Regions from separate parts of the Vibrio sp. E150_011 genome, predicted to be linked through region 3. Evidence: predicted binding sites of a transcription regulator. Region 3 holds the regulator's gene; each other region holds the start of a gene.
What was found. The regulator MetJ, encoded in region 3, represses methionine synthesis genes. The targets are predictions, from matches to a motif close to TTAGACNTNTANANGTCTAA.
Positions count from the first base shown of each region.

Region 1: metN (methionine ABC transporter ATP-binding protein MetN) is a predicted target of MetJ. The motif match lies at 2,839-2,858, and genes of this name have one in related genera.
Region 2: metE (5-methyltetrahydropteroyltriglutamate--homocysteine S-methyltransferase) is a predicted target of MetJ. The motif match lies at 2,752-2,771, and genes of this name have one in related genera.

Region 1 is NZ_JBHFOL010000003.1:305,530-315,697, reverse strand. It holds gene treB (PTS trehalose transporter subunit IIBC) at 1-482, opposite strand, end outside; gene treR (trehalose operon repressor TreR) at 739-1,683, opposite strand; gene ACE1OE_RS07530 (MliC family protein) at 1,703-2,074, opposite strand; gene gmhB (D-glycero-beta-D-manno-heptose 1,7-bisphosphate 7-phosphatase) at 2,202-2,756, opposite strand; gene metN (methionine ABC transporter ATP-binding protein MetN) at 2,956-3,990, shown strand; gene ACE1OE_RS07515 (methionine ABC transporter permease) at 3,980-4,657, shown strand; gene ACE1OE_RS07510 (MetQ/NlpA family lipoprotein) at 4,693-5,505, shown strand; gene ACE1OE_RS07505 (Zn-ribbon-containing protein) at 5,680-6,456, opposite strand; gene syd (SecY-interacting protein) at 6,476-7,021, opposite strand; gene queF (NADPH-dependent 7-cyano-7-deazaguanine reductase QueF) at 7,132-8,007, shown strand; gene ACE1OE_RS07490 (tetratricopeptide repeat protein) at 8,033-10,168, shown strand, end outside.
Region 2 is NZ_JBHFOL010000005.1:28,182-38,349, forward strand. It holds gene ACE1OE_RS10010 (ArnT family glycosyltransferase) at 158-1,663, shown strand; gene metR (HTH-type transcriptional regulator MetR) at 1,785-2,696, opposite strand; gene metE (5-methyltetrahydropteroyltriglutamate--homocysteine S-methyltransferase) at 2,908-5,190, shown strand; gene ACE1OE_RS10025 (GspS/AspS pilotin family protein) at 5,255-5,674, opposite strand; gene ACE1OE_RS10030 (YciI family protein) at 5,680-5,976, opposite strand; gene yciA (acyl-CoA thioester hydrolase YciA) at 6,081-6,482, opposite strand; gene ACE1OE_RS10040 (septation protein A) at 6,571-7,143, opposite strand; gene ACE1OE_RS10045 (dicarboxylate/amino acid:cation symporter) at 7,445-8,704, opposite strand; gene trpA (tryptophan synthase subunit alpha) at 9,014-9,820, opposite strand; gene trpB (tryptophan synthase subunit beta) at 9,820-10,168, opposite strand, start outside.
Region 3 is NZ_JBHFOL010000011.1:90,692-100,859, reverse strand. It holds gene hslU (HslU--HslV peptidase ATPase subunit) at 1-78, opposite strand, end outside; gene hslV (ATP-dependent protease subunit HslV) at 125-658, opposite strand; gene ACE1OE_RS16500 (SPOR domain-containing protein) at 949-1,500, opposite strand; gene cytR (DNA-binding transcriptional regulator CytR) at 1,584-2,591, opposite strand; gene priA (primosomal protein N') at 3,008-5,209, opposite strand; gene rpmE (50S ribosomal protein L31) at 5,552-5,767, shown strand; gene ACE1OE_RS16480 (malic enzyme-like NAD(P)-binding protein) at 6,259-7,518, shown strand; gene metJ (met regulon transcriptional regulator MetJ) at 7,702-8,022, opposite strand; gene ACE1OE_RS16470 (O-succinylhomoserine (thiol)-lyase) at 8,303-9,472, shown strand; gene ACE1OE_RS16465 (bifunctional aspartate kinase/homoserine dehydrogenase II) at 9,481-10,168, shown strand, end outside.

The DNA.
Region 1 (10,168 bases), on a different contig from region 3:
AACCATAAGAACGAGTGCACCGTTGCCCAGAACTGGCTGATTTCCGTTAATGTTTGGCCATCAAACATTCGAATATCGCCGATTACATTACGAAACCCTAGAATCAAGCCGCCAGTGATAATTGCAGGCAAAAGTGGCACAAAGATTTCGGCAAGGTGAGAAATACCACGCTCTACGATGTTCATATTGGTGCGCGCTGCTACCTTGGCCTCATCTTTTGAGGATTCACTTTTACCGGTCATGCTAATAAGCACTTTATAAACCTCATCAACCTCAGTACCAATTACAACCTGAAATTGTCCTGCGTTTGTAAAACAACCTTTTACAAGCTTCAGTTGTTCTAATGCCGCCTTGTTCGCTTTGTCGGTATCATTTAAAACGAAGCGAAGGCGAGTTAAACAGTGGCTCACGCTGGCAATGTTTTCTTTTCCACCAACACCGTCGATGATGGCAGCAACATCTTGCTTGGCTATATGACTCATCGTATGCAGACCTTTTCTGATAATTGAGACGAGGATCCGCTCATCTCTAATAAATTATAGTATATCGCCCGCCATGGGAACATTCCCACAACCAAGCCAATGCAGTGTGCCAACACAGCGCAAAGATGTGAATGGGAACATTCCCATTAATTGAACGTGATCACAAAGTTTGTTCATATTTAACGCACATTACTAACGTTATAAATAATAATTCGTGAATAAATGCCGTGAACTCGATACCGAGGAAAACGAAGAATTAAACCGCTTCTTGCATTAGGTGTTGAATAGAATCGTCTCCCGATAACTGACGAATCAATAGATTAGCGGCTTTCTTTCCAGCCTGAAGGTAACCAGGATCAATGCTGTATATTTTAGGGAATAGAAAAGAAAGGAGTTCATTTCCACCGATACCCGTCACTAAGATATCTTCTCGCCCCAATTCTTGCAGGCGTTTGACGGTCCCCAAAGCCAATGTATCACTCGCACATACGATGGCTTGTAAGGATTCGCTCAGTACTTTATCGACCAAATGGTAGGCGCTATCGTGATGCAACGCGCCGGTTTCAAAGCGAGGATCGATATTGCGCTCTTCACACCATGCTTGGTAAGCCTTAAGACGAGCAAGACCGGTCGTTTTATCGGTGGGATCAACACCAATAAACGCGAGACGCGACAACCCATCGGAAGACAGTTTATCGAGGACGGAACGTATCAGCCCTTGGTTATCGTAGTTGATAGAGGAAACGAGATCGGTATCCATCGCAATCACGACCGCTCTTGATTGCCAGCCGCTCACGGCTTCAACATCCAAAGCCGTAAATCCAAAAACAATCACACCGTCGACATTACGTTTACGCAATACATTCAAATGCTCATTGGTTTTCAAAGGATCAAATTGACTTTCCATGATCACCACATCATATCCCGCACCATATAAAACGTTGAGCATGCCACTGACGGCTTTGTTCTCCGAAGGTGAGTCAAGGCGAGAAATAATAACACCTACGACTTTCTGATTACCGCCGCTTCTCATCGATTGCGCCGATTTTGACGGTACATAACCATGTTCAGCGATCACCGCTTCAACTTTTTGGCGCGTATCAGGCTTCACTTTAGGGTCATTAGTCAAGACACGAGATACGGTTGACTTCCCAACGCCCGACAGTTTAGCGATGTCTAAAATGGTGAGCTTCTTACTCATAATACCTTCAATCTTTTTTTTATTTCAACGTGCAGTTTTTGTAAACCTGGTCCATTACCGTCAACATCGCTTGATCGCCCTTCATGAATAGCTCGAACTCTGAATCAACCTCTTGTTGGCCCTCTAGCGCATATTTCACACCCGAAGCGGATGGCACTCGATGTAAGTGGTTTTCAGTACCATCAAACAACAGCAATACCTGTTCATCATCCAATGGCGTAACGGAAAACTGAGTTTCATCACATGAGTAAATCATGCTGGTGAGTGTCGATGTCGAAGCGTGTTCTTCATTCATTATGATGGGTGCTGAATGCTGACTGCACCCAGCAAGCCAACTCACAATAGCGGCAACCATTGCTAAACGACAAACCTTCGTAATGATAATTTTCATTGCTACTCCCTAGCGAATGTTACGTCCTTTAAATATAAGGAAATGCGGTGGATGCCTATTTTCACAATCCACAATGCATGACACGACCTTACTGTTTAGTGATGGCTTATCGTTGCCACCAGTGATGTTAGCGGCTAGCCAAATACCCAGGAACATCACGAATACTATCTAGTACTGCTGACGCAATATTCTCGCCACGCTCTGTGACGGGTTTCCCCGTACGCACCAATATTTTTGTTGTCACACCCGCCGCCTCTGCTGCCATGAGATCTTCCGCTTTATCGCCAACCATTACCGAGTTAGCCATATCGATATCAAGGAAATCACGAGCAGAGATAAACATACCTGGCTTAGGCTTTCGACATTCGCAATCTTGTTTATATTCCCCAATACCATGCTCAGGGTGGTGAGGACAATAATAGATACCGTCTAGTTCCACGCCGTTATCGCTAAAATTCCAATCCATCCACTGCGTCAGGGACATAAAACGATCTTCTGAAAACATCCCACGCGCGACACCAGATTGATTGGTGACGATCACAAGCATATAACCCATCTCTTTTAATTTTTGGGTTGCCGCAAATACTCCGTCAATGTACTCAAAGTCATGCTCATCACTGACGTATCCATGATCGACATTAATTACGCCATCACGGTCTAAAAACACAGCGGGTTTAGCCACGGGTTACTCTCTTGTTGTATGTGGATGTTTGTACTTTGAATTATTACACGCTTTGATCGCTTCATCACTATGAAAATGCCGTTTAGACGTCTAGACGTAAAAATATCTATTGACACAAATAAGCGAAACCCATAGCATCTTCTAGTAATTGGGATGTAGTTCAAACTTTTATGCTACTCATTGAGTTCAGGTTGCTTAGATGATCGAAATTAATCAAGTAAACAAAGTGTTTTATCAAGGCACGAAAGCCATTAATGCGCTAGCCGATATAGACCTTCATATAAAAGAAGGGACTATCTTTGGTGTGATCGGTGCATCAGGAGCGGGTAAAAGTACTCTTATTCGCTGTGTAAACATGCTTGAAGCTCCGACATCGGGCTCAGTGATCGTTGACGGCGTTGACCTTACTCAATTGAGTAAATCACAATTAAGCGCTGCACGTCGTAACATTGGTATGATCTTCCAGCATTTCAATTTGCTGTCTTCGCGTTCTGTATTTGACAATATCGCTCTTCCTCTTGAGTTGGCAGGCAAAGATCAGGCTGCAATAGAAGCAAAGGTATCTGAATTATTGATTTTGGTTGGTCTGGATGACAAACGTGATACCTACCCGGCCAATCTAAGTGGTGGACAAAAACAGCGTGTCGCGATTGCCCGCGCGCTAGCGTCAGACCCAAAAGTATTGCTGTGTGATGAAGCCACCAGTGCGTTAGACCCAGCAACAACACAGTCTATTCTGGAGCTACTCAAAACCATCAACCGCAAGCTTAAAATTACGATTTTATTGATTACGCATGAAATGGATGTAGTCAAAAGCATTTGCCACCAAGTTGCGATTATCGGTGACGGCAAGCTAGTCGAAAAAGGCTCCGTCGGTGACATCTTTGCTCACCCTAAAACCGAGCTCGCTCATCAGTTTATTCGTTCGACTCTAGATTTATCGATTCCTGAGGACTACCAGCGCCGTCTACAAGACTCACGAGTAAGCGGTAGCCACCCGCTGGTTCGATTAGAGTTCACTGGTGCAACCGTAGACGCTCCGCTAATCTCACAAATAGCAAGAAAATACAACATTGATATCAGTATCTTAAGTTCAGATCTTGATTATGCAGGCGGAGTGAAATTCGGCATGATGGTGGCTGAAATTTTTGGTACTGAAATTGATGATAACGCTGCAATTGATTTTTTACGCGACCACAATGTAAAAGTAGAGGTACTTGGTTATGTCCTTTAATACCGTTTCAGATTGGTTATCACTGAATGGGGATCTGCTTTTAGGTGCCACATGGGAAACCTTGTATATGGTTGCCGTGGCCGGTGTTGTAGGGTTTGCCGTCGGTATTCCTTTGGGGGTCATTTTACACACGACCAAAAAAGGAGGGTTACTTGAAAACACTCGCCTGAATAAAGTACTCGGGGCGGTGGTTAATATCGGTCGTTCTGTTCCTTTTCTCGTGTTAATGGTCGCCATCATTCCATTAACTAAGCTATTGATTGGCACTTTTATTGGCACAACGGCGGCCATCGTGCCTCTTACTATTGGCGCTATTCCTTTTGTTGCTCGTCTCATCGAGGGTGCGTTGCTTGAAGTACCAAGCGGATTAGTCGAAGCGGCGCAATCAATGGGAGCGACGCCTTACCAGATCATCACTAAAGTACTGCTTCCTGAGGCTCTGCCAACCATCATCAATTCAGTGACCATTACGCTCGTCACACTGGTCAGCTATTCTGCTATGGCAGGCACCGTTGGCGGGGGGGGCTTAGGTGATGTTGCAATACGATACGGATTCCATCGCTACGATGTTGTCATCATGGCCGTTACCGTTGTCATGCTCATCGTATTAGTTCAAATTATTCAGTCTATTGGCGACAATGTTGTGCGCCGTGTAGACCACAGATAAATAAAGATTTAACGATTTATAACAAGGAGAAAGTCATGAAATTTAATCTTAAAGGGTTGCTTGCTATTGCAGCCGCTGCATCAGCGCTTGTGCTATCAGGTTGTGGTGAAAAAGAAGTCGATACCAACAGCATCAAAGTTGGCGTGATGGCTGGAGCAGAAGCTCAGGTTGCGGAAGTCGCAGCAAAAGTAGCGAAAGAAAAATACAACCTAGACGTTGAACTCGTGACTTTCACTGACTATGTGACGCCAAATGCAGCACTAGACGACGGTTCTATCGATCTCAATGCATTCCAACACAAACCATACCTTGACCAACAAGTCGCTGATCGTGGTTACAAACTAACGATTGCAGGCAACTCATTCGTCTACCCTATTGCGGGTTACTCTAAGCAAGTCACCTCTGTCGATGACATTGCAGAAGGCGCACGTATTGCCGTACCTAATGACCCAACAAACCTAGGTCGTTCTCTATTGTTGCTTGAGCAACAAGGTCTTATCACACTTCGTGAAGGCGCTGGCCTTCAAGCAACCGTTCGTGACATCGTAGAGAACCCAAAAAACATCACTATTGTAGAGCTAGATGCCGCGCAACTGCCTCGCTCTCTTGACGATGTGGCCTTGTCTATTATCAACACGACGTATGCAAGTTCAATTGACTTAACACCAGAAAAAGATGGCGTGTTTGTTGAAAACAGTGAGTCACCATACGTCAACCTAATTGTTGCTCGTGAAGACAACGTAAACCTTGAGAATGTGCAGAACTTTGTTAAAGCTTACCAAACTGAAGAAGTCTTCAACGCAGCGTCTGAGATCTTTAAAGGTGGTGTGGTTAAAGGCTGGGAGTAACCGCCTTTTTGCTATCACTAGGGCCACAATGGCATAGCGAAAGCATCATTTAACCAACATCTGAGCAAGATCTGAGCAAGATCAAAAAAGGGAGATACTTATGTATCTCCCTTTTTTTCATATCGTATGAAAAGTGACATAACCATCTGTCCACATCACTTTTATTCATCACCGTTACTTTAAGTGATCCCAAGAGATATTGGAGACGATTCGACAGGGTTCGCATCTAAAGTGAAAAATATCATGCAACGCTTCATCCAATAACCATTCACCACCGCATTTAGGGCATTTACGCGCTTTCTCATCAGCTAAGCTCTTGCCCCCCACCTTATACAAGTAATAATAAGTCGGGATATGAGTGATAAATTCAATGCGACCACGAAGATCCCAGCCTCGTCTAAACAAATCACTGCTCACGTCACTGAGCTCTCTTAGCGTTGCGTGCTCGGCTTTGCAGCCTCCCCCCATCTGGACCTCATCACAAGCTTGCCATTCAGTTTGCCACTTTATTAATGACTTATGGTCACCGTTTAAGGTCGGAGGGTTTCGATACAATGGGATGGGTAATAGGGTTTCACCACTTCTTAATGGCGAGCATGTATGAACATACGTTGTATACAACACTTGCCAACTCGGTGCCTCTTCCTCTGCTGATTCTTCTGAATTCAAATCTTGGCCAAGCAAGCGCATTTTAGGCGCCAGTAAACAGGCGTCAGATAAGCGCTTGAAACAAACCTTCACAAAATCAGAATGGTGCCTAGGGTGCAAACTGTCTTGTTCCGGGCACACCACTCGAACGAAGAACTCACCATCCCCCATCACAATTGGAAACTCACGACCCAACACCTGACCATTAAAGCGCAGTGCATCCATTAAGCCATTAATGCCTTTTTCAACGGCAGTAATGGTGGTGTTATCAAAGCATTCAAACTGAAGCTCTATCACATACATAAGTAAACTCCGGATGCCATTAAACGTTCGGTTCGAGACCATTAAGAAACGACACAAGATCATCGGCAATCACATCGCGGCGGTCCGTTCCGATACGTTCCAAAATTACCTGCCCAGAGAGGTTACAAATTGAGATCACATCCATATCGGCCTCAGTGGCTGCGATAAAGATGGTCGGTTTTAGCTTCAAACGCTTTTGAGTGACAAGGTGCCCCAATATATTCTCTTGCAAGCGTACATAGTCCTCATCACTCCAGACTTGCAGCAGTGTCAGTGTATTACCTTGCCACGTTGCCTCCATGTCCGCACTGTACTGATGCCCATAATAGGCTTTGATATCATCATGAATCAGCAGCTCAATACCACGTTCGATGCTTTCTAATTGCTCTGGCGTCTCACGCACACTCGCGCGCCAGAAAACCTGATCATCATTTTTGCTTTCAATACACGGAGAAACCAAATCATATAGGTCTTCATTTGCAGGAAGTGATTGATGCTTACTCTGCCATGATTGTTCGTAGCGCTTAGCAAATGCCTCTAGCGCTTGTTGTACACTTTGATTCATATTCTCTCCACTTATCACCGTATTGACCGCGTATTTCCGCTCACAAAAGATGACAGCTATTGCTGGATCTCGTAAAATTCGCATTATTCTAATCGAAATATCACACAATTATGAGCAAATATTCAAACGCTGCCGCGCTTTCTGGCCTCACTCTCGGGCAGAAAACCGATTACACTAATCAATATGACCCATCATTGTTGCAACCTGTGCCAAGAAGTCTTAACCGAGACGACCTTGAACTGGGCGGCGAGTTACCGTTTCACGGCTGTGATATTTGGACGCTTTATGAGATATCTTGGCTAAACAGCAAAGGCTTACCACAGGTTGCCATTGGTGAAGCCTCAATCCCGGCTACCAGCGAGAATCTCATTGAGTCGAAATCATTTAAGCTCTACCTCAACAGTTTTAACCAAACACGATTTTCGAATTGGGATGAGGTTCAAAATACCATTCAACGCGATCTATCACATTGTGCCGGTGAGGAAATAAGCTTAACGCTCACTGCCGTTAAGGATTTTGAACAATCTTCTATTGTGGGTATGGCCGGTGAATGCATCGACGAGCAAGATATTGAGATCGATAGCTATGAATTCGATGCCAAACTCCTGTTAGGGGCAAGTGATGCTAATGCGAATACTCATGGTATTAAGAGTAACGATATCGTCGAGGAAGCGTTACATAGCCACCTATTAAAATCGAACTGCTTAATTACCAATCAACCAGATTGGGGCAGCGTGGAAATCCAATATAACGGTCCGAGAATCGACCGTGAAGCCATGCTTCGCTATCTTGTGTCCTTCCGAGAGCATAATGAATTTCATGAGCAATGCGTTGAACGTATCTATATCGATATTATGCAATACTGTCAGCCAACCTCGTTGACCGTATACGCTCGTTACACTCGACGCGGTGGTTTAGATATTAATCCTTATCGCTCAAGCAGCACGATACTTCCTACACACAACACTCGTATGGCTCGACAATAAATGATCATTAAGAATGGACGCACTGATGAAATCTAAGTTCTGGCCTGTATTAGGGTTAGTCGTCTCACTATTTGCAGGCGTTTACTCCATGCCGCTTCATGCGCTCAATTTTACGTCCCCACTGCTCGTTGAGGCCGATAAACTCGTCGAGATTGAGCCAGCAAAAGCAAGCGAGATTGCCAGCAACTATCTAGAAAGTAGAAAGTTCATCGAGCAGCATGATGACCGACCATCAAATCTATCCAGAGATGATACCGATCAACGTGTCCGTACCCCTCTAAGCTCTGTGAACGCACTCACTATTTTAGCGCAAGCACAGTTTAACCTTGGTCATATGAAGAGTGCGCTTGAGCACTTAGCCGACGCCGAGGCAATGACAAAGAAGTATCGCTTGTTGTTTCTTGAGCTTGACGTTCGTATCTTAAAAACACGATTGACTTGGCTTAAAGATGGCGACGGGGCGAGTGCGCTGGATGCGTTAAAGCTGATTGAAAGCGAGTTAGAAGGCATCCGAAAAGGCCATAGCATCGCTAACCGCACAAGTTATAAAATTAAGATCCTTCAAGGTGAAATCGCGTCGGCTGAGAACGAATTCGAGCTGGCTAATCACATGTATCAAAAAGCCGGTATTTACGTCCCAAGCGACACCTTATCGAAGTTATCGATAAGCTATCATACGGCTTACGGTACGCACTTCTTACGCTATCGCCGCTACAATGAAGCCCTTTCAGAATTACTGCTGGCTTACTGGACCGCCATTGAACTCGACTCAGGCGACCAATTAGCACATATTAACCAACTGCTTGCGCAACTTTTCATGCAAAGACAGGTATTAGATAAAGCACTCGAGCATTTATCTCAAGCGGCTAATTTTTATGATAACTACCCAGACTCACCGGTTCTGGTCGACGTCTTAAAGTTGATGGGCGATATCTATTTTCTGCAAGGCAAATATAACCTCGCATTAGTGCATTACTTTAATGTCGTTGACCATAGAAGTTTTGACAAAAACATCGAAAAGGTCATCGATATTCGAATTAGCTTAGCCTCAACGTATTTGCAGCTCTATAACTACCCGTTGGCCGAGCAATATCTATCTCGCGCTCAGACCCTATTATCATTTTCGGATTTTCCAGCACTTAAAGCCCGAGCAGCCTTGCTTTATGCGGGCTTGGCTTACCACCAGCAAGAAAGCGATAAAGTACTAGAGCATGCGAATGAAGCGTTGACCTTGAACCAATCCCTTAAACATACCTCTATCGAACAACAGGCCTATCAACTGTTGGCGTTAGGTTATGAGCAAAAAGGCGATTACAAACTTGCACTTGAGAACATCAAGCAAGCTAACTCTCTGCGGATATTTCAACAAGATCAACTGAATCAAATTAGTGAGGACGCCTTCCGCCAACAAAAACAATTTGTCGAACAAGGCCTTCATTACGAAACACAGAAACTAGAACTGAAAGATGCCATTGCTGCTCAAACGAAATTTCAAAAAGTTGCTTTTGGTCTTTTTTGCGCAGTAAGCGTTGTATTCTTGTTTGGCGCTCGCATGTTCTTTGTTCATCGTCGTATGAAAAACGAACTCATCGAGCTCAACGAAAACCTATTCACACACGCTCGGTCAGGACTTCCTAACTTGCGTTTGCTTAACGCTAACCTTCCAAGTTCACTACAACGCACCCAGCGTAACTTTGAACAGTGGCAAGTAGGCGAACTGATCAATGAACCACTGAGCGATCGCTTACGTTTTGTCATGATCGATATTCCATTCTTACGCAATATGTATCTTCAAAATGGATACAAAGCCGGATTAGAACTGGAGCGAGCATTTGGCGAATTTATTCGCAATAAGATCGATAATCCTTCACGGATCTACCATTTCTCCGATGCCAACCTCCTGTACATTGAGCCGAGTATTAAGCCACGTACCGCAGAAAGCTTGTTTGATGAAATACAGAGTTGGGTCACCGAGTTTGAACCTAACCGTAAGATCAACCGTATCGTGCGTGTCGGTATGGCCAACTACCCCTTCTTACCAAGAGCGTATACGGCGATCAACGACAAAGAATTATTGGATATTCTTCTGGTTTCAACCCATATGGCCAGACACATCAGCATGCAAGAAAATAAAAGTCACTGGGTATACCTCAAAGCCATT
Region 2 (10,168 bases), on a different contig from region 3:
TATATCATTTATCGCTATATTTTAACTGTGAATGTGTCGGGTCGATCTTTACAGAAACCTGACGCGATCCCGTTTAGTATCGTTAAAAACTTGCGTAGAGTTCACAGCCAAAAAGTTTACAGACGATATTGATGATGTCGAGGAGTGGTGTTTACTAATGCTAGCAACCCTTTTAAGTTTTGACCAAACCAATACCAATGCCTCTGACGTAGAGCGCTCCCATAGATTCGCGCTTGTTTGGTGTGTGGCGTATGCCATTTTGTGGTCTTTTGTTTCCTATCAGTTGGACCCAACGGTTCCTTATGACGCCATTGAAGCATTAAATTGGGCAAGCAATGGAGAGTGGGGAAGCCCAAATAACCCGTGGTTTGTCGGTTTTTTTGCCCGATTTCTTCTGCTGTCTAATTCAACGGAGTTTGCTTCTGCATTTTGGTATGTTGGCCATTTTACTGTCATTGCATTAGGCATGTTAGGGTGTTACCGACTTGCCTATAAGCTCTCCAACTCAGTGGCATTGGCTTGGCTCGGATTATTGACGCTTAATTTATCCGGTGTCATTAACTTTGAAGCGATTCCTTATAATGATAACTATTTGTTGTTTGGGTCATGGTCATGGTTGTTACTGTTTTTTACTAAAGCCGTTTATGAAAACCCTAAATGGTGGGTGCCTTTTGGTATCTTGGCGGGCTGTGCCTCTATGGCTAAATACACCACCTTTGCCCCGGTCGCGATGGTGTTTGTTGTCAGCGTATTGGTACCAAGTGTTCGCCGTGCGTGGAAGCAGCCTGGATTTTATGCCGGAATATTTGCGTTTATTGCCTTAGTACTCCCCAATTTCTTTTGGTTGTTTGCTAATAACTTCTCTTCGATTAAGTGGGTGAGCGGTCAGGTATCGGCTCAATTGAGCCCAGGAAGTTGGCTAGCTTTGTTATCAGTGTTCTATCCATTTATTTTACTGTCAGGGCTGCTAGGACGGGATGCATTTCGGTTGAACAAGGCGGTACCGGAAAAAGTATGGCTCAACACTTTTGTCTTGCTCGCGCCGCTTGTCATCATTATGGGTTGGTTTACTTTTCATAAAGGGGATCGTTTGGTTGAATGGCTACACCCTTTCTTTATGCCAGCTCCAGCTGTGCTCGTCGCATTTTTATCACCCCAAATACATGGCCAGTTGGGACGAGCATTTAAAGTGCTGTCGGTAATGGGCTTAGTCATTATTATGGGGTATGTCTCAGTCATGGTATTCAATGTGCGAAATGCCGGTGAGAATTTTTCTGGTATCAGAACATTGAGTGATGAAGCGAAGCAGTACTGGTATGACAATACCGATGAGCCGCTAAGTTATATTGGTGGAACGGAGTTATCCCAGTGGTTTACTTTTTATATTGCCCCACATCCTAAAATGACGAATCAATGGGACAATAATACCTTGCCTAATGTCTATAACCGCCACATCACCGCGGAAAAGATTGCAAAACATGGTGTGCTCTTGATGGGGAATGTTGGATCTGGTTGCCAACAAGGCGCCTTCAATCGTTTTACACAAGAATGGCCTCAGTTTGCCTTGGATACTCGAAAAGAGTTCATTTATCAAGACTCACCTCAGGACCCTGAAGAGCGAGTATGCTTAGGTATTGTATTGCCAAATAATGTAAAGGGCTGAGTGACCTATCCGTTCAACGATGTCGGGATAAGTGAGAATGAGGCTAAACCGAAAAGAAGCTAAATAGTCCAGTTCCTCAAACCCTTGATCATCGATTGAATGCCTACCGAGTCGTCTAGTTTTAGGCGACTCGGATGCCTTCTAGGTGCTGTTGACATTGTTGTCTGGCGGTTGTGAAGAAGGCTTGCAAATAATGTTTGTCTTTTTCACTGTGTCTTACCGCGGCATACAAGCGCCTCCATAGCCCGTCGCCAAGTGGTTTGCTTGTCACAAGTCCCTGCCTTGAGAACTCATTGACAGCCCAATTCGGTAAAGCAGCGACTCCAAGACCGGCTGACACCATCTGAATCAGCATCAATGTATTGTCGGCTTGCTTCCACTTTTGTGGCTCAACCCCGGCAGGTATTAGAAAATGTTTGACGACGTCTAAACGCTGCTTTTGCACCGGATAGGTTAGCAAGGTCTGGTCGGCAATATCACTAGGGCTAATCTGGTCTTTTTCTGCAAGCGGGTGGGAGATTGAGGTGACCAAGCGCATTTCAAAATCGAACAAAGGTTCATAGTGGACTTCTGAACGAGGCTGTATGTCCGAGGTAATCACTAGATCAAGCTCTCCCGCAACAAGTGCTGGCTGAGGTTCAAAGCCAAAACCCGAAGAAAAATCGAGCTCAACGTGAGGCCAAGATAGCTGGTATTCCTTCAGTGCAGGCATTAACCATTGAAAGCATGAGTGGCAATCAATCGCCATATGTAAACGACCATTCACGTCCTCTCTTAACCCTGCGAGTTCACCTTCTGCCTGAGCAATTCTTGGGAGTATTTCATTGGCAAGTTTAAGTAAGATGTCGCCTTCAGATGTGAATCGAACAGGGCGAGTCTTACGGATGAATAACGGTGCACCAATTCTTGTCTCAAGCTCTTTTAGCTGATGAGAAAGTGCAGACTGTGTGAGATGAAGTGATGTCGCAGTCGCCGTTAAAGACCCCGTATCTCGTAATGTTGTTAATGTTTTTAAATGCTTAAGCTCTACCATGATCATCTCTAATGTCTGTTCCCTGAGGATTAACTTAACGTGATTCTTGGAATATGTAAACGTCTAGACGGCTAAAGTTTTCTATTCAAAAATAAATACTCATTCCTAGATAGTTGAAATTTATTCATAATCAAGGTGAATCATTTCACCTTGTCTCATGATAATGAGTGCGAGATAGTTTGGCCATCTGGACTTCTCAATAAGGAACATCATCATGACAACGACACATATCCTAGGTTACCCACGAGTTGGCGAGCAACGCGAATTAAAGTTTGCGCTTGAGCAATATTGGAAAGGTGAAACCGATGTCAAAGCACTGCAACAGGTCGCCACTGATATTCGAAAGAAAAACTGGGCACTACAAAAAGACAACCAACTATCCTTTGCTACGGCAGGGGATTTTGCATGGTATGACCATGTGCTGGGGACCAGTTTGCTCCTTGGCCATGTGCCAAAGCGTCATCAAAATGGTTTTCCCGATCTGGATACCCTGTTTCGAGTGGGTAGGGGCCAATCACAAGTAAATTGTGGGTGTTCAGGTGAGGCGGCTTCAGACATGACAAAATGGTTCAATACCAACTATCACTATATCGTGCCAGAATTTACGTCGGAAGATAAATTTGAGTTGAGTTGGACACAGTTGTTTGATGAGATTAGTGAAGCCCAAAAACAAGGTCATACCGTTAAGCCTGTTTTACTTGGACCTTTGAGCTACTTATATCTAGGCAAAGAAGTGGAGGAAGGCTTTGATCGCCTAACACTATTACCGAGATTACTGACAGCTTACCAAACGATCTTTGCAAAATTAGAAAAACTCAACGTGGAATGGGTGCAAATTGATGAGCCGATTTTGGCCTTAGAGCTCGATGCAAAATGGTTGGATAGCTTTAAGTTGGCTTATCAAGTCATACGAAGTGACGTTAAAGTGTTGCTAGCAACGTACTTTGATTCGGTTGTCGATGTACTTCCCACTATTACCGATTTAGCCGTCGATGGTTTGCATATCGATTTAGCTGCGGCGCCAGAACAGCTAGCAGAGGTTGTACAAGCCTTGCCAAACGGTTGGGTCCTCTCTGCTGGTGCAATTAACGGGCGTAATGTATGGCGGGCTAATCTTCATAGTCAGCTGAGTGCTTTGAAAGAAGTGAAGGCACAACTTGGTGAGCGACTCTGGATAGCGACATCATGTTCATTGTTGCACAGCCCTGTTGACCTTGAGCTTGAGACTAAGCTAACGAAGGAAACAAAGAATTGGTTTGCCTTTGCGAAACAAAAAGTCGCTGAAGTGAAATGGTTAGCGCGTGCCTTGGAAGGTGATGTCGACGCCATTGAATATTGTGCCCAGTATAGCCAGCCTATCATCGACCGAGAATTGTCTACTTGGGTCAACAAGGCCAATGTTCAGCAACGTATTGCCGGTCTTACAAATAAAGATTCCGAGAGATCCGCTGCTTATGCAGAGCGTGCTCATCATCAAAAAGAAGTGCTTAAGCTGCCGTTGTTGCCGACGACGACGATCGGTTCGTTTCCGCAAACGGCTGACGTAAGAAAAACAAGGGCAGCGTTTAAACGTGGTGATATTACGCAACAGCAGTACCGTGAGAGGATCCAGGGCTTTATTAAAGATACCGTTGAACGCCAAGAAAAAATTGGTCTTGATGTGCTGGTTCATGGTGAAGCGGAACGTAATGACATGGTTGAGTATTTTGCAGAGAATCTTTCAGGGTTCCAAACGACGCAATTTGGTTGGGTGCAAAGCTATGGCTCACGCTGTGTTAAACCCGCTATTGTTGTTGCTGATATTGAGAGAGAACAAGCAATGACTGTCGATTGGACATGCTATGCGCAATCACTGACTGACAAACCGATGAAGGGCATGTTAACCGGGCCTGTGACGATTTTATGCTGGACGTTCCCTCGTGAAGATGTCTCCCGTGAAACGATCACCAACCAACTGGCGCTTGCATTGCAAGACGAGGTGAGCGACCTTCAGAGTGCTGGTATTAATATTATCCAAATCGATGAACCTGCGATCCGTGAAGGTCTGCCGCTTAAGGCAAAAGACCACAGTACGTATCTGGATTGGGCCGTGAACGCATTTAAAATCTCCGCGGCGAGTGCTAAACCAGAAACCCAGATTCATACACATATGTGTTATAGCGAGTTCAACGAAATAATTGATTCGGTCGCTGCGCTAGACGCTGATGTCATTACTATCGAAACATCACGCTCAAATATGGAGTTACTTAACGCGTTTGAAGCATTCAATTATCCCAATGAAATTGGACCTGGGGTGTATGATATTCACTCGCCAAACGTACCAGAAGTCGAATGGATTGAGCAATTGATTGAGAAAGCGGCGACCCGTATTCCAGTTGAGCGTTTATGGGTTAACCCGGATTGTGGATTAAAAACTCGAAATTGGGCTGAGACCGAAACGGCGTTAACGCATCTTGTGGAAGCGGCGAAGCGTTTAAGAACAACGCTAGCTTAAGGTCGTTGATGGGCGCAAAATAAAGAAAGGCTTGCAGATGCAAGCCTTTTTAATGAGCGAATCTTTAAGGCGTATCAGGTTGGTCACAATATTGCTTGGTGACAATTTGGTCGACCATCATTTGTCCACGCGTATTACGCATCATAATTCGATACGCCAGGCCCAGATCAAGGTTAGCTTTCACTTCTCGGTCGGTGCAGTAAAAATTCATACTATTACGTAGAACTTGGTCAATGGGCTTAGCGCCTTGCGCATCGGTGTTGTAGAGCATCATGATCTCTACTACACCTTTGTTAGCGGAGGCTTTCATTATAGAGAGTGGGCCCTGTTCGATCGGCAAGCCGGAGGACAGGACACTGGCACGGCTTTGTGCCAGCATTTCAAGTTGACGTTGTTCGTCATCACCTTTACTCGAACAACCCGCTAATGCCGCAACCGCTGCAAGCGATATCCAAAGAAAGCGTTTTTTTAATTGAGTCTTCATAATGGTTAAAATACTTTTTTGAAAGGCTTTACGATGACGCTGTGATAGACACCAGCATCAATGTAAGGGTCGCTATCGGCCCATGCTTGCGCGTCAGCAAGTGAGTTGAATTCCGCAATAACCGTCGAACCGGTGAAGCCTGCGTCACCAGGGTTCTCGCTATCAATTGCTGGCATAGGCCCAGCGGTCAACAACCGTCCTTCATCTTGAAGCTCTTGAAGTCGGGCTAGATGTTGTGAGCGAACACTCATACGTTTCTCTAAGGAGTTATCAACGTCTTGAGAAAAAATGACATACCACATATTTGGATCCTTCAAATCGTTAAGCAGTGTTATAACAATCGATAGTTATAAAATTCTCTACCTACGATGTCATTTTTTTATGTAAATGTCATGTCCACTGTCACTTAATTTGGATTAATTGGCCGTGGTCGGCCATTTCCGTCAATGGCAACGTAATGGAAGGTGCCTTCACAGACTTGATAGCGCTCACCAACGCCGTCTAGTGTCACCGGTTTAACCCAAACCTCTAGATTGATCGACATTGATGTATTGCCAATCTTGGTGCACTCACCATAGCAACACACCACATCCCCAACTTTAACAGGGTGCTTGAATGTGATACCGGAAACCGACACGGTAGCAATTCGACCGTGTGAAATCTCTTTCGCTAGAATACCACCAGCGAGATCGAGCTGTGACATAATCCAGCCCCCAAAAATATCGCCGTTAGCATTGGTGTTTTCAGGCATCGCCAGTGTGCGGATGATTAGCTGACCTTTTGGGGTCGTTGTGATTGTATTTGTCATGATTATAAATGTCCAAAAAGCAAAACAGCGACCCTAAGGTCGCTGCAATTCAGATAGTGAGCGGAGTATACAAAATCCACTCAATGAATCAAGACGTATGGTCTTCATTCTCTTTTTTAACGGCTTTGCTTTCGGCGTCTTTCGGCATGTATTTATAGATATAAACGCCAGTAAGAACAGTAAAGCCAAGTGTGGCTGCCAGTAAGCCAAATACTTTGAAGTTAACCCACACGTCTAGAGGGAACTCGTAAGCTACGTAAATATTGAGGCCCGCACAGAAAGAGAAGAAAGCAACCCATGCCCAGTTTACTTTTGCCCATACGTGGTCAGGTAACGTTATTTCCTTACCCAGCATGCCTTTAATGGCGCTGCGACCAATCATGTGTGTCACAGCAAGGCCGATGGCGAAAATAGTGTAGACGATAGTGACTTTCCATTTAATGAAATTATCGTCGTGCAAGAAAATGGTCATTCCGCCAAATACCGCCACCATTAGAAAGGTGATGATCTGCATTTTCTCTACTTTTTTGTAGAGGAAGTAGGTCAAAATAATTTGAACAGCCGTTGCCGCGATGAGTGCACCTGTTGCGACATAAATATCCTGCATTTTGTACAGAACAAAAAAGATAATCAGAGGAATAAAATCAATAACTTGCTTCATGTTTCATGCAAACCTTACTTTAAGAATTGCCGACAGTGTAACGAAAATGAGCTCAATACAAAACCATTAGAGACAATTAGAAACAATAACAAGGACAGAGGGGGTATCACCTAGGTTTTAATCATTCCTGAAACGCATGAACAAGAATGGTTAAAATGAGTAGAGTCCAATCCCCAACAAAACGCACTTCAGAGGTTTGCTTGGGGACGAGGGGAATGGCACAAAAAAAGGAGCGATGGATAACCATAACTCCTTATTTATATTTTGGTTTATTGCAAGTCTATGACTTAAAACGAGACGATTAAGCCTCTTGCTTTTGTAGCTGAGATTCTTGCGCTTCTTCTTCAACCAGTGCGTCAACAATAACCGCACACGCTGCATCACCGGTGATGTTCAATGCGGTACGAATCATGTCGAAGATTCGGTCAAGAGCAAAGAGCAGTGGTAGACCTTCAATAGGAATACCCGCTGCAAGTAGTACGGCAACAACGAGGAATGAAGGACCAGGGACGCCAGCTTGACCAACAGCACCCAGTGTCGACGTTACGATGATCGCCACGTACGCACCCATCGATAGGTCGATGTTGAACAGTTGTGCAAAGAAGATAGCAACGAGGCCATAGTAAATCGCGTTACCTGACATGTTGATTGTTGCGCCTAGCGGCAGAACAAAAGAAGCCGTAGAGTTTTTAACGCCAAGCTCTTTCTCAACCGTATCCATAGTCACAGGCAGTGTTGCCATTGAAGAGGCCGTAGAGAGTGCAACGGCTTGCGGTTTCTTCATTGCGCTAAGGAATTTTTTCGCTGATGTTTTTGTGAAGAGTTGAATGAGTAGCGGGTACACCACAAAACCAAACACTAAAATCGCAGCAATATAGACAACAAATAGTTTGAATACGACCATCAATGCGCCGAAACCAAAGGTGCCAACAGCTTCAGCCATTAGACCAAATACACCAATTGGTGCAATGATCATGACTTTGTTGATCATCCATACCATGACATCAACTATCGCGTTGACACCGTTAAGCAATGGGTCACGGCGATTTGCTGTTAGCTTTGATAGGCCAATGCCAAAGAATAAGCAGAAAACAAGAATCTGCAGGATGTTCGCTTCATTTAGTGACTGAAAAACGTTAGTTGGGATCATACCGGTTAGGGTTGCCCAGAAAGAGGGTAGGTCACCTTTAGCGGCATACTCGGTCGAGAACATACCTTCGATACCAGCTGTATCGATGTTAACACCTGGTTCAAACACTTCGCCCATGAAAAGGGCAAGAGCAACGGCTAATGCAGACGTCAAACCAAAGAATGCCAGTGTCGTGATGCCCACTTTACCGGCATTACTACTATTACCAAGCCCTGCAGCGCCAGATATAAGCGCAACGGCAACGAGTGGAATCACGAGCATTTTAATTAGATTGATAAAAATGGTACCAAGCGGTGCAAACATTGCTGCAGTTTCACCCATCATGGCACCAACGAGAGTACCTAAGATCATCGCGATGACAACTTGGACTCCGATGTTTTTTAGTAATGACTTGTCTTTTAACACTTCCATAACCTCTGTGCTGTAAAAATTTAATATCCCAGTATAGTCTTCCACTTGAACGGAAGATGGCAGACTAATATTTCGATTGATTTTTTACACTTTATTAGCACTCATAGCAACCGTTAGAAATCGATTAGTGCAGAAAACTGCACAAAATAGAGTTCGATTGCTGATAAACCCGCCAATAGCAAACGTTTGCGCTTGAGGTTTGGTATGTTTCGACTGTTATGTATAGAGAGTGTCAATATTTCAACAGGATGCGGATGTAAAAAAAAAGTTGCACAGAGTGCAACTTTTTAAAGGATGTTATTAGGCAGGTTAGCGCTGAGTTGCTGCTTTCATTGATGCAACAAATTCGCTTAATTCTAATAGCAATTGTGGCGGGTTTTCTAGGTTGCGCTCAATGATTTTTACGACGGCAGAACCAGAAATCGCACCCGCAGCGCCGGCATTCAGTGCCTCTTTCACTTGTTGTGGTTCTGAGATACCAAACCCAAGCAACGACGGAGGGGCATCGTGTTTAGTGAGTTTGTCCAATTGGGTCGTCATTGGCATGTTTGCTTTGGTTTCAGTGCCGGTAACGCCTGAACGAGATAGTAGGTAAGTATAACCGCCACCAAGTTGTGCAACTTGTTTGATTGTTTCTTCGGTTGCCGTTGGTGGGGCAATGAAGATTGGGTGCACGCCATGCTTGTGCGCCGCTGCAACAAACTCTTTGCTTTCCCCTGTAGGAACATCGGCAATAAGTACGGAATCAACCCCGACAGCGGCACATTCTTGATAAAACGCATCAATGCCTTTTGAGTACACTAAGTTCGCATACATCAGCAAGCCTATAGGCAGTTCAGGGTATTTCGCTCGAATTTTTGCGATTAACTCGAAGCAAATAGTGGGGGTGGTCTTTGCTTCTAATGCGCGAATGTTCGCACCTTGAATCGTTGGACCATCGGCTTGAGGATCGGAAAACGGCATACCTAACTCAAGTGCGTCAGCCCCTGAGTCAACCAAGGTTTCCATGATTTTCAGAGATAGCTCAGGGCTAGGATCACCGATGGTAACAAAAGGAACAAACGCGCCTTGTTGTTTTGCTGAAAGGCGACGGAACAGTTCTTGATAACGATCCATTATAGCACTCCTTTTTCTTTCAAAATATCATGTACCGTAAAGATGTCTTTGTCGCCACGGCCTGATAGGTTGACGACAAGTAGTTGTTCTTTTTCCGGTTCGTTATGTGCCATCTGAAGTGCATAAGCAAGCGCATGGGATGATTCGAGAGCAGGTATAATGCCTTCTTTACGAGCCAGAAGTTGGAATGCCTCAAGTGCTTCGTCATCGGTGATAGCACCATATTCAGCGCGACCGATTGCGTTTAAATGCGCATGCTGTGGACCTACTGATGGGAAGTCTAAGCCAGCCGACACAGAATAAGATTCTTCGATTTGGCCGTGAGGGTCTTGCATAAGCGGTGCCTTC
Region 3 (10,168 bases):
AGAGCGTTTAGCATTATCTTGGCCAATGATATGGCGGTTCAGTTCATGAACTATTTCACGAGGGGTCATTTCAGACATAATTAATCCTTACAAATTTTGGGCACTATTTTTGTTTTTATGACGATTATTTTTCGTCGCTTTCTAGTTCTTCAATAGTGTGGTGGTGGTTGGTAAATACACAGATGTCGCCAGCGATTTTTAGCGATTTCTCTGCAATCTCACGAGCATCAAGATCGGTGTTTTCAAGCAGCGCCATCGCGGATGCTTGCGCGAAGTTACCGCCTGAACCAATCGCAATAAGGTCATGTTCTGGCTGAACCACGTCACCGTTACCGGTAATGATTAGAGACGCCGTTTCATCAGCAACGGCAAGTAGGGCTTCTAATTTACGCAGTGCACGGTCGCTACGCCAGTCTTTAGCAAGCTCAACCGCTGCCTTAGTAAGATGCCCCTGGTGCATTTGCAATTTGCTTTCAAAACGCTCGAACAGCGTGAAAGCGTCGGCGGTGCTGCCAGCAAAACCAGCAATGACCTTGTCGTTGTAGAGACGGCGAACTTTACGAGCATTGCCTTTCATTACAGTGTTGCCAAGGGATACTTGTCCATCTCCGGCAATCACGACTTTGTTATTTCGACGTACAGATACAATAGTAGTCACGGCGTATGCCTCATAAGTTTTATTGGAATTGGATATCTATTTGAAATGCTGATTTCATTTCGACTATGAAATGGATATGCGGACGAAAGAAAAGGATTTCAAGGGATAGAGTGGGTGAGCGGAGTAAATCACTATAAAAGTTGTGCTTTTTTGCACCGTTCAATCCAGCATGTTGTTATTCCAGTCTAGGTGAGCATGCGTTTCTATGTCGCGTGCGCCTCAATAAAAAACAGCCCTTTGGTTTTCACCAAAGGGCTGACTTCAATATACCAACACGTCAACACATCACGTTATTGCGTATCTTTCCAAATCGCACAAGGCTCGATCTTGGCGCGTTGCAGTTTATGCTTATCACGCTCCGCTTCTCGCTTCAGCTTGTATGGCCCTAAAACCACGCGATACCAGCTGCTGTTTTCTGTTTTCCTAACGGTGCTTGATAGGCCTTGGAAGGCGATATCCAGCTTCCGAGCTTCGGCTTGTGCCATATTTTTGTAGGCGCCACACTGCATCACGTAAGGAATGGCGGAGACGACTTGTTCCTTCGCCTTCACTTCTACCTCTCGTTTTGGCAGGCTTTCAACGTAGTCCCACTTTTCCTCTGGAGGAGGAGGAATCGCTTTCGTCGCCTTAGGTTTCGGCTTACTGACCGCTTTGGCGGGTGGGGTTGGCTTCGCGGGCTCTGGGTCTTGGCTTAACGAATACAAGCCATAACCAAATGCACACAGCAAAATAATGGCAAGCAGACCGCTACGCCATGGTTTTTTACCCGAAGGTTTCTTTTTGGTTGGACGACGGGCAGTGCTCGCGCCTCTGCCTCGTTTCACATAATCTCGGTTTGCCACTGATGACACTTCTAATGTTGAAGTAAATAACTGACCTCATGGTAAATACCACAAGGTCAACTTGCAAGTCAGCAAACGGTTGACTAGATGATTCTTGGAGGCGCCGCACTGTCGCGTATCACAAGTTCGGTATCCAATAAGCGGGAACCGGCTCGAACATCAACACCTTGCAGTACCTCCAACATGGTGTACATCGCTTGGCGGCCAATTTCATAACGGGGTTGTGAAATGGTGGTCAGCGGGGGATCGCAATATTGGGCGAATTGAATATCATCAAAACCAACAAATGAAAGATCTTGTGGAACACGCAGCCCCAGCTTTTTCGCTTCTTGCATTGCACCAATCGCCATAATGTCGTTATGACAGAAAATAGCGGTCGGTGGCTCTGCCAGTGACAGCAGAGTGCGCACAGATTTTGCGCCTGCCTCAAAGGTAAAGTCGCCTTTGACGGTGTAAGCCGGGTTCATTGCGACGCCAGCACGACGCAGTGCTTGCTGATAACCTTGGTGCCGAAAACGACATAAGAAAGCCGTATCTGGGCCCGCAATCTGAGCAATACGTTTATGACCGAGCTGAGAGAGGTAATTCACCGCTTCAAACGCAGAGGTGAGGTTATCAATGTGAACGGTAGGCAGTTCAAGCTCGGGAGCAAACTCACAGGCCATGACAATTGGCGGGAGGTTCTTTTGCTCAGGCTTGCTGATATCAAACGGTAGATCCGTTCCCAATAGCAGCATTCCATCCGCTTGCTTAGTAAATACTAAGTTGACGAAAGAATGTTCGCGTTTTTTAGATTGCCCACTGTCACCCAGTAGAACCAAGTACCCATGCTCCATCGCCGCGTCTTCAATTCCTCGGATGATCTCGGAAAAGTACGGGTCACAGATATCAGGCACGATAGTGACAATGGTTTTTGATTCGTTACGACGCAGGTTTCGAGCTAGGGAGTTCGGTGAATATCCAGCTTCTAATACCGCGTCTTCTACTCGTTTTCTAGTGCTTGATGAAACCTTTTCTGGGTTCATCAGTGCGCGTGAAACTGTAGCGGTAGAAACCCCTGCAAGCTGGGCAACATCCTTCATTGTCGCCATACAATAGTGTCCTCTTCTTTTTTCCTATTCAATGAAATACCTATTCTGCTTTATAAAAGCGACACGTGGAGTCGTTCCGTGTGTTCACTTCAGTTTGTATCCGTTTTATGTTTTTTGTTATGCATTCTTACTGACTGTTTAATCACTACAGTGCAAATGGCTGGGATAAGAAAAGCGAATGAATGGGTCTTGATAATCATGACGCATTAATAGATTTTATTCATTTCTAAACAAAAAGTTACGGTCTAATTAACAGAAATTACATCGCATATGTGAAGTGTATCACAACTAAAACTTGTTATAATTCTAAAAGTAATCGTTTGCGATGACCCAATTGGGATCTGACGAAGAACGTAATCAGATTGGGTTAAATGCTCTAATCCAACATCAATTACCAGCTAATTAAGCGCTTATGGTTAACTTAGGTCTTGTGGCTCGATGTCCATTGACCAACGAACTTTTTTCGCCAGCGGCAGCTGCGCAATGACAGGTTTGGCACTCGAAATGATTCTTTGCATCACACTGCGTGACGGCACTTGCAAAATAAGCTGCCAACGCGCTTTACCGGCACGCTTCGCAATTGGTGCAGGGGTTGGGCCTAGGATAAGGCAGCTGTTATCAAACAACGGGTGCGCCTCAATAGAGTAGCGAACCTGACGTAAGAAGGTTTCAACATCGGCGGGGTTATTTGCTTCACTTCGAATCAAGGTAAGGAAGCTAAACGGCGGCAGCTGTGCTTGTTTTCTCTCTTGCAAGACGGTGTCGGCAAAGTGTCGATAGTCTTTATTAAGCAATGATTGCAGTAATGGATGATCCGGATGATGTGTCTGCAGTAATACCTCGCCAGGCTTGCTCGCTCGTCCTGCTCGCCCTGCCACTTGGATAAACAACTGTGCCAGGCGCTCAGAAGCGCGGAAATCGCTGCTGTACAACGAACCATCAACGTCCAGTAACGCCACTAGCGTTACGTTGGGGAAGTGATGACCCTTGGCCAGCATTTGCGTGCCAATGAGGATTTGGTATTCGTTTTTCTTGATCGAATCTAAAGCGGCTTCAAGGCTGCCCTTTCGACGTGTGCTGTCTCTATCGATTCGGATGGTTTTGTATTCGGGAAACAACTGACCAAGCTGAGATTCTAACTGCTCAGTACCGACACCGACGGTCACCAGTTGGTGCGAACCACAGCCTTGGCACTGATGGATGATAGGGTGTTGCGAGCCACAGTGATGGCAACGGATCTCATTGCTCGCCTGATGATAGGTGTAGTAAGCGTCGCAGCGCTTGCACTCAGCGATCCAGCCACATTCGTGACACATCAGAGCAGGGCTGAACCCACGACGGTTAAGAAACAACATCACCTGATTGCCCGCGTCGAGGTGTCGGCGCAGTTCTGCGATGAGCGGCGCGGATAAGCCGCTGTCTAGATACTGGCCCTTAACGTCGATGACCTTATTGGTCGTTGGGACGGCAAGGCCCGCTCTCTGGCTCAGAACAAGGTGATGATACTTACCACTTAATGCGTTTTGTAACGTCTCTAAGGCCGGAGTGGCCGACCCTAAAATAATCGGGATTTTTTCTTTGTTTGCTCGCATGACGGCGACGTCGCGAGCGTGGTAGCGCAGGCTATCTTGTTGTTTATAAGAGGTGTCGTGTTCCTCATCAACAATAATAATGCCGAGATCAGCAAAGGGGGTCAGTAACGCTGATCGCGTGCCTATTACAATACCCGCCACCTTGTCTCTAGCACTTAGCCAGGCATTTAATCGCTCGGTATCATTAAGCCCTGAGTGGATGACCTCAACTGGTACGTTGAAACGCTTACGGAATCGGTTGATGGTTTGCGGCGTCAGTCCAATCTCAGGCACTAATACCAGAGCTTGTCGCCCTTGCTCCAGTACAGGCTTGATCATGTTGAGGTACACCTCAGTTTTCCCTGAGCCAGTGACCCCTTCTAATAGGTAGCAAGCAAATTCAGTCTGGCTGTTGACCGAAGCAATCGCGATGGCTTGCTCCTCGTTGAGTCTGAGATCTTTTGGGGTATTGGTGAAGTCCGCTGGCCACTGCATGTTTGGGGCCTGCTTTTCATAAGAGGATACCCAGCCTTTTTCATCGAGGGCTTTGAGAAGGGTTCCGCTGATGTCGTTGTCGAGCAGTTCTTGGTGTGAACAAGGGCCATTTTCTAAATAATGCATGGCCTTTGCTTGTTTCACCGCGCGACCAAATCCTTGCACTAACTGGTTCTTTCCCGACTCGGTGAGCTGCCATTCGACCGTGGTGGCGAACTCAGCAGGCTTGCCTTTTCGTAACGCGGCAGGCAAAGCATTGTGCAGCGTATCGCCCAGTGGGTGTTGATAGTACTGGCTACACCAGACGATTAAGTCGTACAGCGCTGGGGACCAGATCGGGCGAGTATCGAGCGCGGCTTTAATCGGCTTCAGCTGGTCAATGGGAAAATCTGATTGGTGACTAAACTGAGTCACAATACCGACTAAGGTTTGGCGTCCAAACGGCACAGAGACTCGACCGCCAACTACGGGAAACAAGTGGGCAGGTACGATGTAGTCGAACTGTTTATCTAGTGGCACTGGCAGTGCAACACGAGCAACGTTTGGGCGCATAGTAAGGTCGATATTGATAAAATAGACGCCTATTCTACCTAGCTATGTTGTGTTCGATAAACAGTTAATTAGAGAAAGTGAATCAACCCACCTAAAGGTGGTGAAAAAAGTGGCAATTTTATTTGATTCTATCTCGACTATTCATTACTATACTGCGCCTTGATGGTATGGCTTCTATTCGTCATATTTGAAGAAATCGTGTGGTTGATAGCGTTTGCTTATCACATCGCCGTCACTTCAATGATGTTGAATTTTGGAAGCGGTAACACAGGTATTTTATTAACTACGTGTGGTGTCCGGCATAGACTCGGATGGCGACACGGCCTAAATTTGAGGTTTCCCATGAAAGCTGGCATCCACCCAGAATACAAAGCTGTAACAGCAACTTGTTCTTGCGGCAATACATTTGAGTTCAACTCTACTCTAGCGAAAGATTCAATTCACCTAGACGTATGTGACAAATGTCACCCATTCTACACTGGTAAGCAACGTATCGTTGATACTGGTGGTCGTGTTGATCGCTTCAACAAGCGTTTCGGCGCTCTATCTAGCAAGTAATTATTTTACTTCCTTAGATGTAAAAAGGACGCCTCGGCGTCCTTTTTTGTTTCTGGCGTTTTATATTTTATTCAACCAGCGGCTAAAATGAGTCCCGAGCTTGAATTGTGTTGAGCAGTACCAACTAACCCATACCATCAGTGTGGAGTATGGTTGATTCCAACGCCACACGGTCGGTGGTGTGTGTATTGTGACGGTTTTTGGATCGTTATATTCTTCTCGGTGGCTATTTTTATAAACACTCGACTTACCTTTTCCTAAACTCTTGGCTTACCTATAAAGGCTTAAGCTCATTCGAATCGTGACACCATCCATTCAAAATCTTGATTAACTAGCGTAGTATATTCGCCTAAAGTTGCGACGTACGACAATAGCGTATGCGCACTTTGTGTACCCCTTATGGAGGAAATCAAACCATTCCGAAGCGGGTTATACTAAAAATAACAATAATCACTCAGTCTTTCATACTCGAATAAGCAGGATCGCATACCATGTCCGATGATCATCAAATCGACGAATTCCGCCAACAGGCCCTCGATTACCATGCCCACCCAACCCCAGGCAAAATTGAAATCGCGTTAACCAAACCCGCTGATTCAGCCAAAGATCTTGCACTCGCTTACAGCCCTGGCGTAGCCGAGCCTGTTCGAGAGATCGCGCAAAATGCTGATAATGTTTATAAATATACAGCGAAAGGCAATATGGTTGCGGTCATCTCAAATGGTACAGCAATCCTAGGACTTGGTAATCTTGGCCCACTGGCATCCAAACCCGTTATGGAAGGTAAGGCGCTACTCTTTAAGCGGTTTGCTGGTTTGGACTCCATTGATATCGAAGTCAAACACCGCACGATTGACGAGTTTGTTGATACGGTTGCGAATATTTCTGACACGTTTGGTGGTATCAACCTAGAAGACATCAAGGCTCCGGATTGTTTTGAGATTGAGCGTCGCTTGATTGAGCGTTGTGATGTTCCGGTATTCCATGATGACCAACATGGTACGGCAATTGTCACGGCGGCGGGTATGTTGAATGCGATTGAGCTGCAAGGCAAAGAATTAAGTGAAGCGACCATTGTTTGTTTGGGTGCGGGCGCTGCGGCGACGGCCTGTATGGAGCTGTTGATTAAATGTGGTGCGATGCGTGAAAAAATCTACATGTTGGATCGCAAAGGCGTCATTCATACGCGTCGTGAAGGCTTGAATGAATACAAGCAGATGTTTGCCAACAATACCGATAAACGTACCCTTGAAGATGTCATCGAAGGCGCGGATTTATTCTTAGGGGTGTCTGGTCCAGATTTACTTCCTGCTGAAGCGTTGAAGCTCATGGCAGAGAAACCAGTCGTGTTTGCGTGTTCAAATCCTGATCCAGAGATTAAGCCAGAATTGGCGCATCAGGTTCGTGATGATTTGATCATGGGGACCGGTCGCTCAGATTATCCGAATCAGGTAAATAACGTACTGTGTTTCCCGTTCATCTTCCGCGGTGCATTGGACGTACGTGCCAGTGAGATTAACGATGAAATGAAGCTTGCGGCGGTTGAGGCAATACGTCAAATTGCTAAAGAACCCGTACCTCAAGAGGTGCTTGATGCGGCGGGTGTTAAGGCGTTGTCATTTAGTAAGGATTACATTATTCCTAAACCGATGGACCCACGCTTGCTACCACGCGTTGCAAAAGCGGTTGCAGTAGCAGCAGTCGAATCGGGCGTCGCACGAATTGAAATGCCTGAGAACTACATGGCTTAGAAAGTCATGATTGAATAGAAATTTGGGGCTTTAGGGATAAAACGTGCCTGGTGCCTTGAATTTGCTTTGAAAAAACGCTGGCCTTGATGGTCAGCGTTTTTTTATTGTTTGACCCAGGACCCAGGACCCAGGACCCAGGACCCAGGACCCAGGACCCAGGACCCAGCCTCTAAATCCTACTTTTTATTCTTCATCGAACGCTTCAAACTCAATACCCATCGCCGTCATCATGGCTTTCACTTCGGTTGGGATATCATCTGGGCGGTCTTTTCTTAAGTCTTCATCGGTCGGGAGCGGCTGACCAGTATAGGCGTGCAGAAATGCTTCACACAACAATTCGCTGTTAGTTGCATGGCGTAGGTTATTGATTTGGCGACGAGTTCTCTCGTCGGTCAATACCTTTAGCACTTTTAACGGAATGGATACCGTGATCTTTTTAACCTGCTCACTTTTTTTGCCGTGCTCCGCGTAAGGGCTAATGTATTCGCCATTCCAATCTGCCATTGCACACCTTCGTCTATTGATCGTAAATTTGTTTTATAGGAAAGCCGCAATTTTAGCGGCATTTACTGCCATAAGCAAAGACATATAGACGTCTAGAAGTGTTGACGTCTCACAAAATGGACAGTAAAGTGGGGTTTCGTTGAGCGGACGGTTAATTTTTCCAAAGATGGGTGCTTTTACTTGTCCGTTCAAGCATGATTAATCACACTATTTATCACCCAACCTTCTCGAGAGGTTGTGGTTAGCCTTCACCTTGCGCGTGTTAATAAAGGATGTTTCTATGAGCAATCGGAAGCCGGCGACAATCGCGGTTCGTATGGGTATCGAATCAGATACTCAGCACCACGCTGTCGTACCACCTATTTACCTTTCTACCAATTATGGCTTTCCCGCTTTCGGCGACGTGCCAAAATATGATTATACCCGTTCTGGTAACCCCAATCGTGGATTACTTGAACAGGCCTTATTTGAATTGGAGTCCGGTAAAGGTGCTGTGGTGACCAACTGTGGAACCTCTGCATTGAACCTTTGGGCATCGGCTTTTTTAGGCCCTGATGATTTGATCATCGCGCCACACGATTGCTACGGTGGCTCTTATCGCTTATTTAATACTCGCGCACAAAAAGGTGATTTTAAGGTTCAGTTTGTTGACCAAAGTGATGACGCGGCGTTAAGTGCTGCCATCGCAAAAAAACCAAAGTTGATTTTGTTAGAAACCCCGTCTAACCCGTTGGTACGCGTTGTGGACATTGCGAATGTCTGCGAAAAAGCAAAGCAGGTTGGCGCGCTGGTGGCGGTCGATAATACCTTTTTGACACCGGTGTACCAAAAGCCTTTAGACCTCGGTGCGGACTTTGTTATTCACTCCACGACGAAGTACATCAACGGCCACTCGGACGTTATTGGTGGCGTGGTGATAACCAAAACAGAAGCGCATGCAGAAGAGCTGGCGTGGTGGGGTAACTGTATTGGCGCAACAGGCACACCGTTTGATAGCTACATGACGTTGCGTGGTATCCGTACACTCAGTGCGCGTATGCGTGTCCATGAAGAAAGCTCACAAATTATTCTCAATTATTTGAAGGGCGAATCATTGGTTAAGGTCATCTATCATCCGAGTCTACCTGAGCATCCAGGTCATGAGATTGCCAAAAAGCAACAGTCGGGCTTTGGGTCTATGCTGAGCTTTGAGTTCGCTGGTAGCTTTGAACAGTTGAAATATTTTGTTGGCAAACTGAATCTCTTCTCGTTGGCAGAGTCCTTAGGTGGGGTAGAGAGCTTGATCTGCCACCCAGCATCGATGACTCACCGCGCGATGGGCGAGGCTGCGCTGGCTGAAGCGGGCGTCTCTCAACAGCTATTGCGCTTATCGGTAGGCTTAGAAGACGCAGAAGACCTAATTGAAGATCTACAACAAGCTTTTGATAAAGCACGAACGTTTGAAGGGTAAGCACGGCAATGAGTAATACTAACGTACCAGTGACGAAGCAATTGCATAAATTTGGTGGCAGTAGCCTGGCTGACCCTGGGTGCTACCGTCGTGTGGTATCGATTCTAAAAGACTACTCTCACGCAGAAGACCTGATTGTGGTATCAGCGGCAGGCAAGACAACCAACCGACTGATTGCGTTTCTGGATGCGTTAAACAAGGATGGCCGTGTTGCTCATGAGCACCTGCAAGCGTTACGACAGTTTCAATTTGAGTTGATTGATGAATTGCTCGATGGCGAAGAAGCGGAAGCCCTTCGTTCACAGTTGAGCGACGAATTTAGTACGCTTGGTGAGCAAATAGCGCCCCTTTCTGAGGCGCAGAAAGCCGCAATCTTGGGACATGGTGAGGTTTGGTCATCTCGCTTGTTGGCAGCATTACTAAGACAAAGTGAGTTGCCTGCGGTTGCCCAAGATGCAAGAGCCTTTTTGCGTGCTGAGTTTGGTGCTCAACCCGAGGTTGAGCGTGCCCAGTCTTACGCCTTGATTAAAAGTGCCTTGGCGCAACATGCGCACCACCGTGTGGTGATTACGGGTTTCATGGCGCAGAACAGTACCGGTGATACCGTGTTGCTTGGTCGCAATGGTTCGGATTACTCAGCGACCGTCATCGGTGCATTAGCTGAGGTGGCAAACGTCACCATCTGGAGTGATGTGG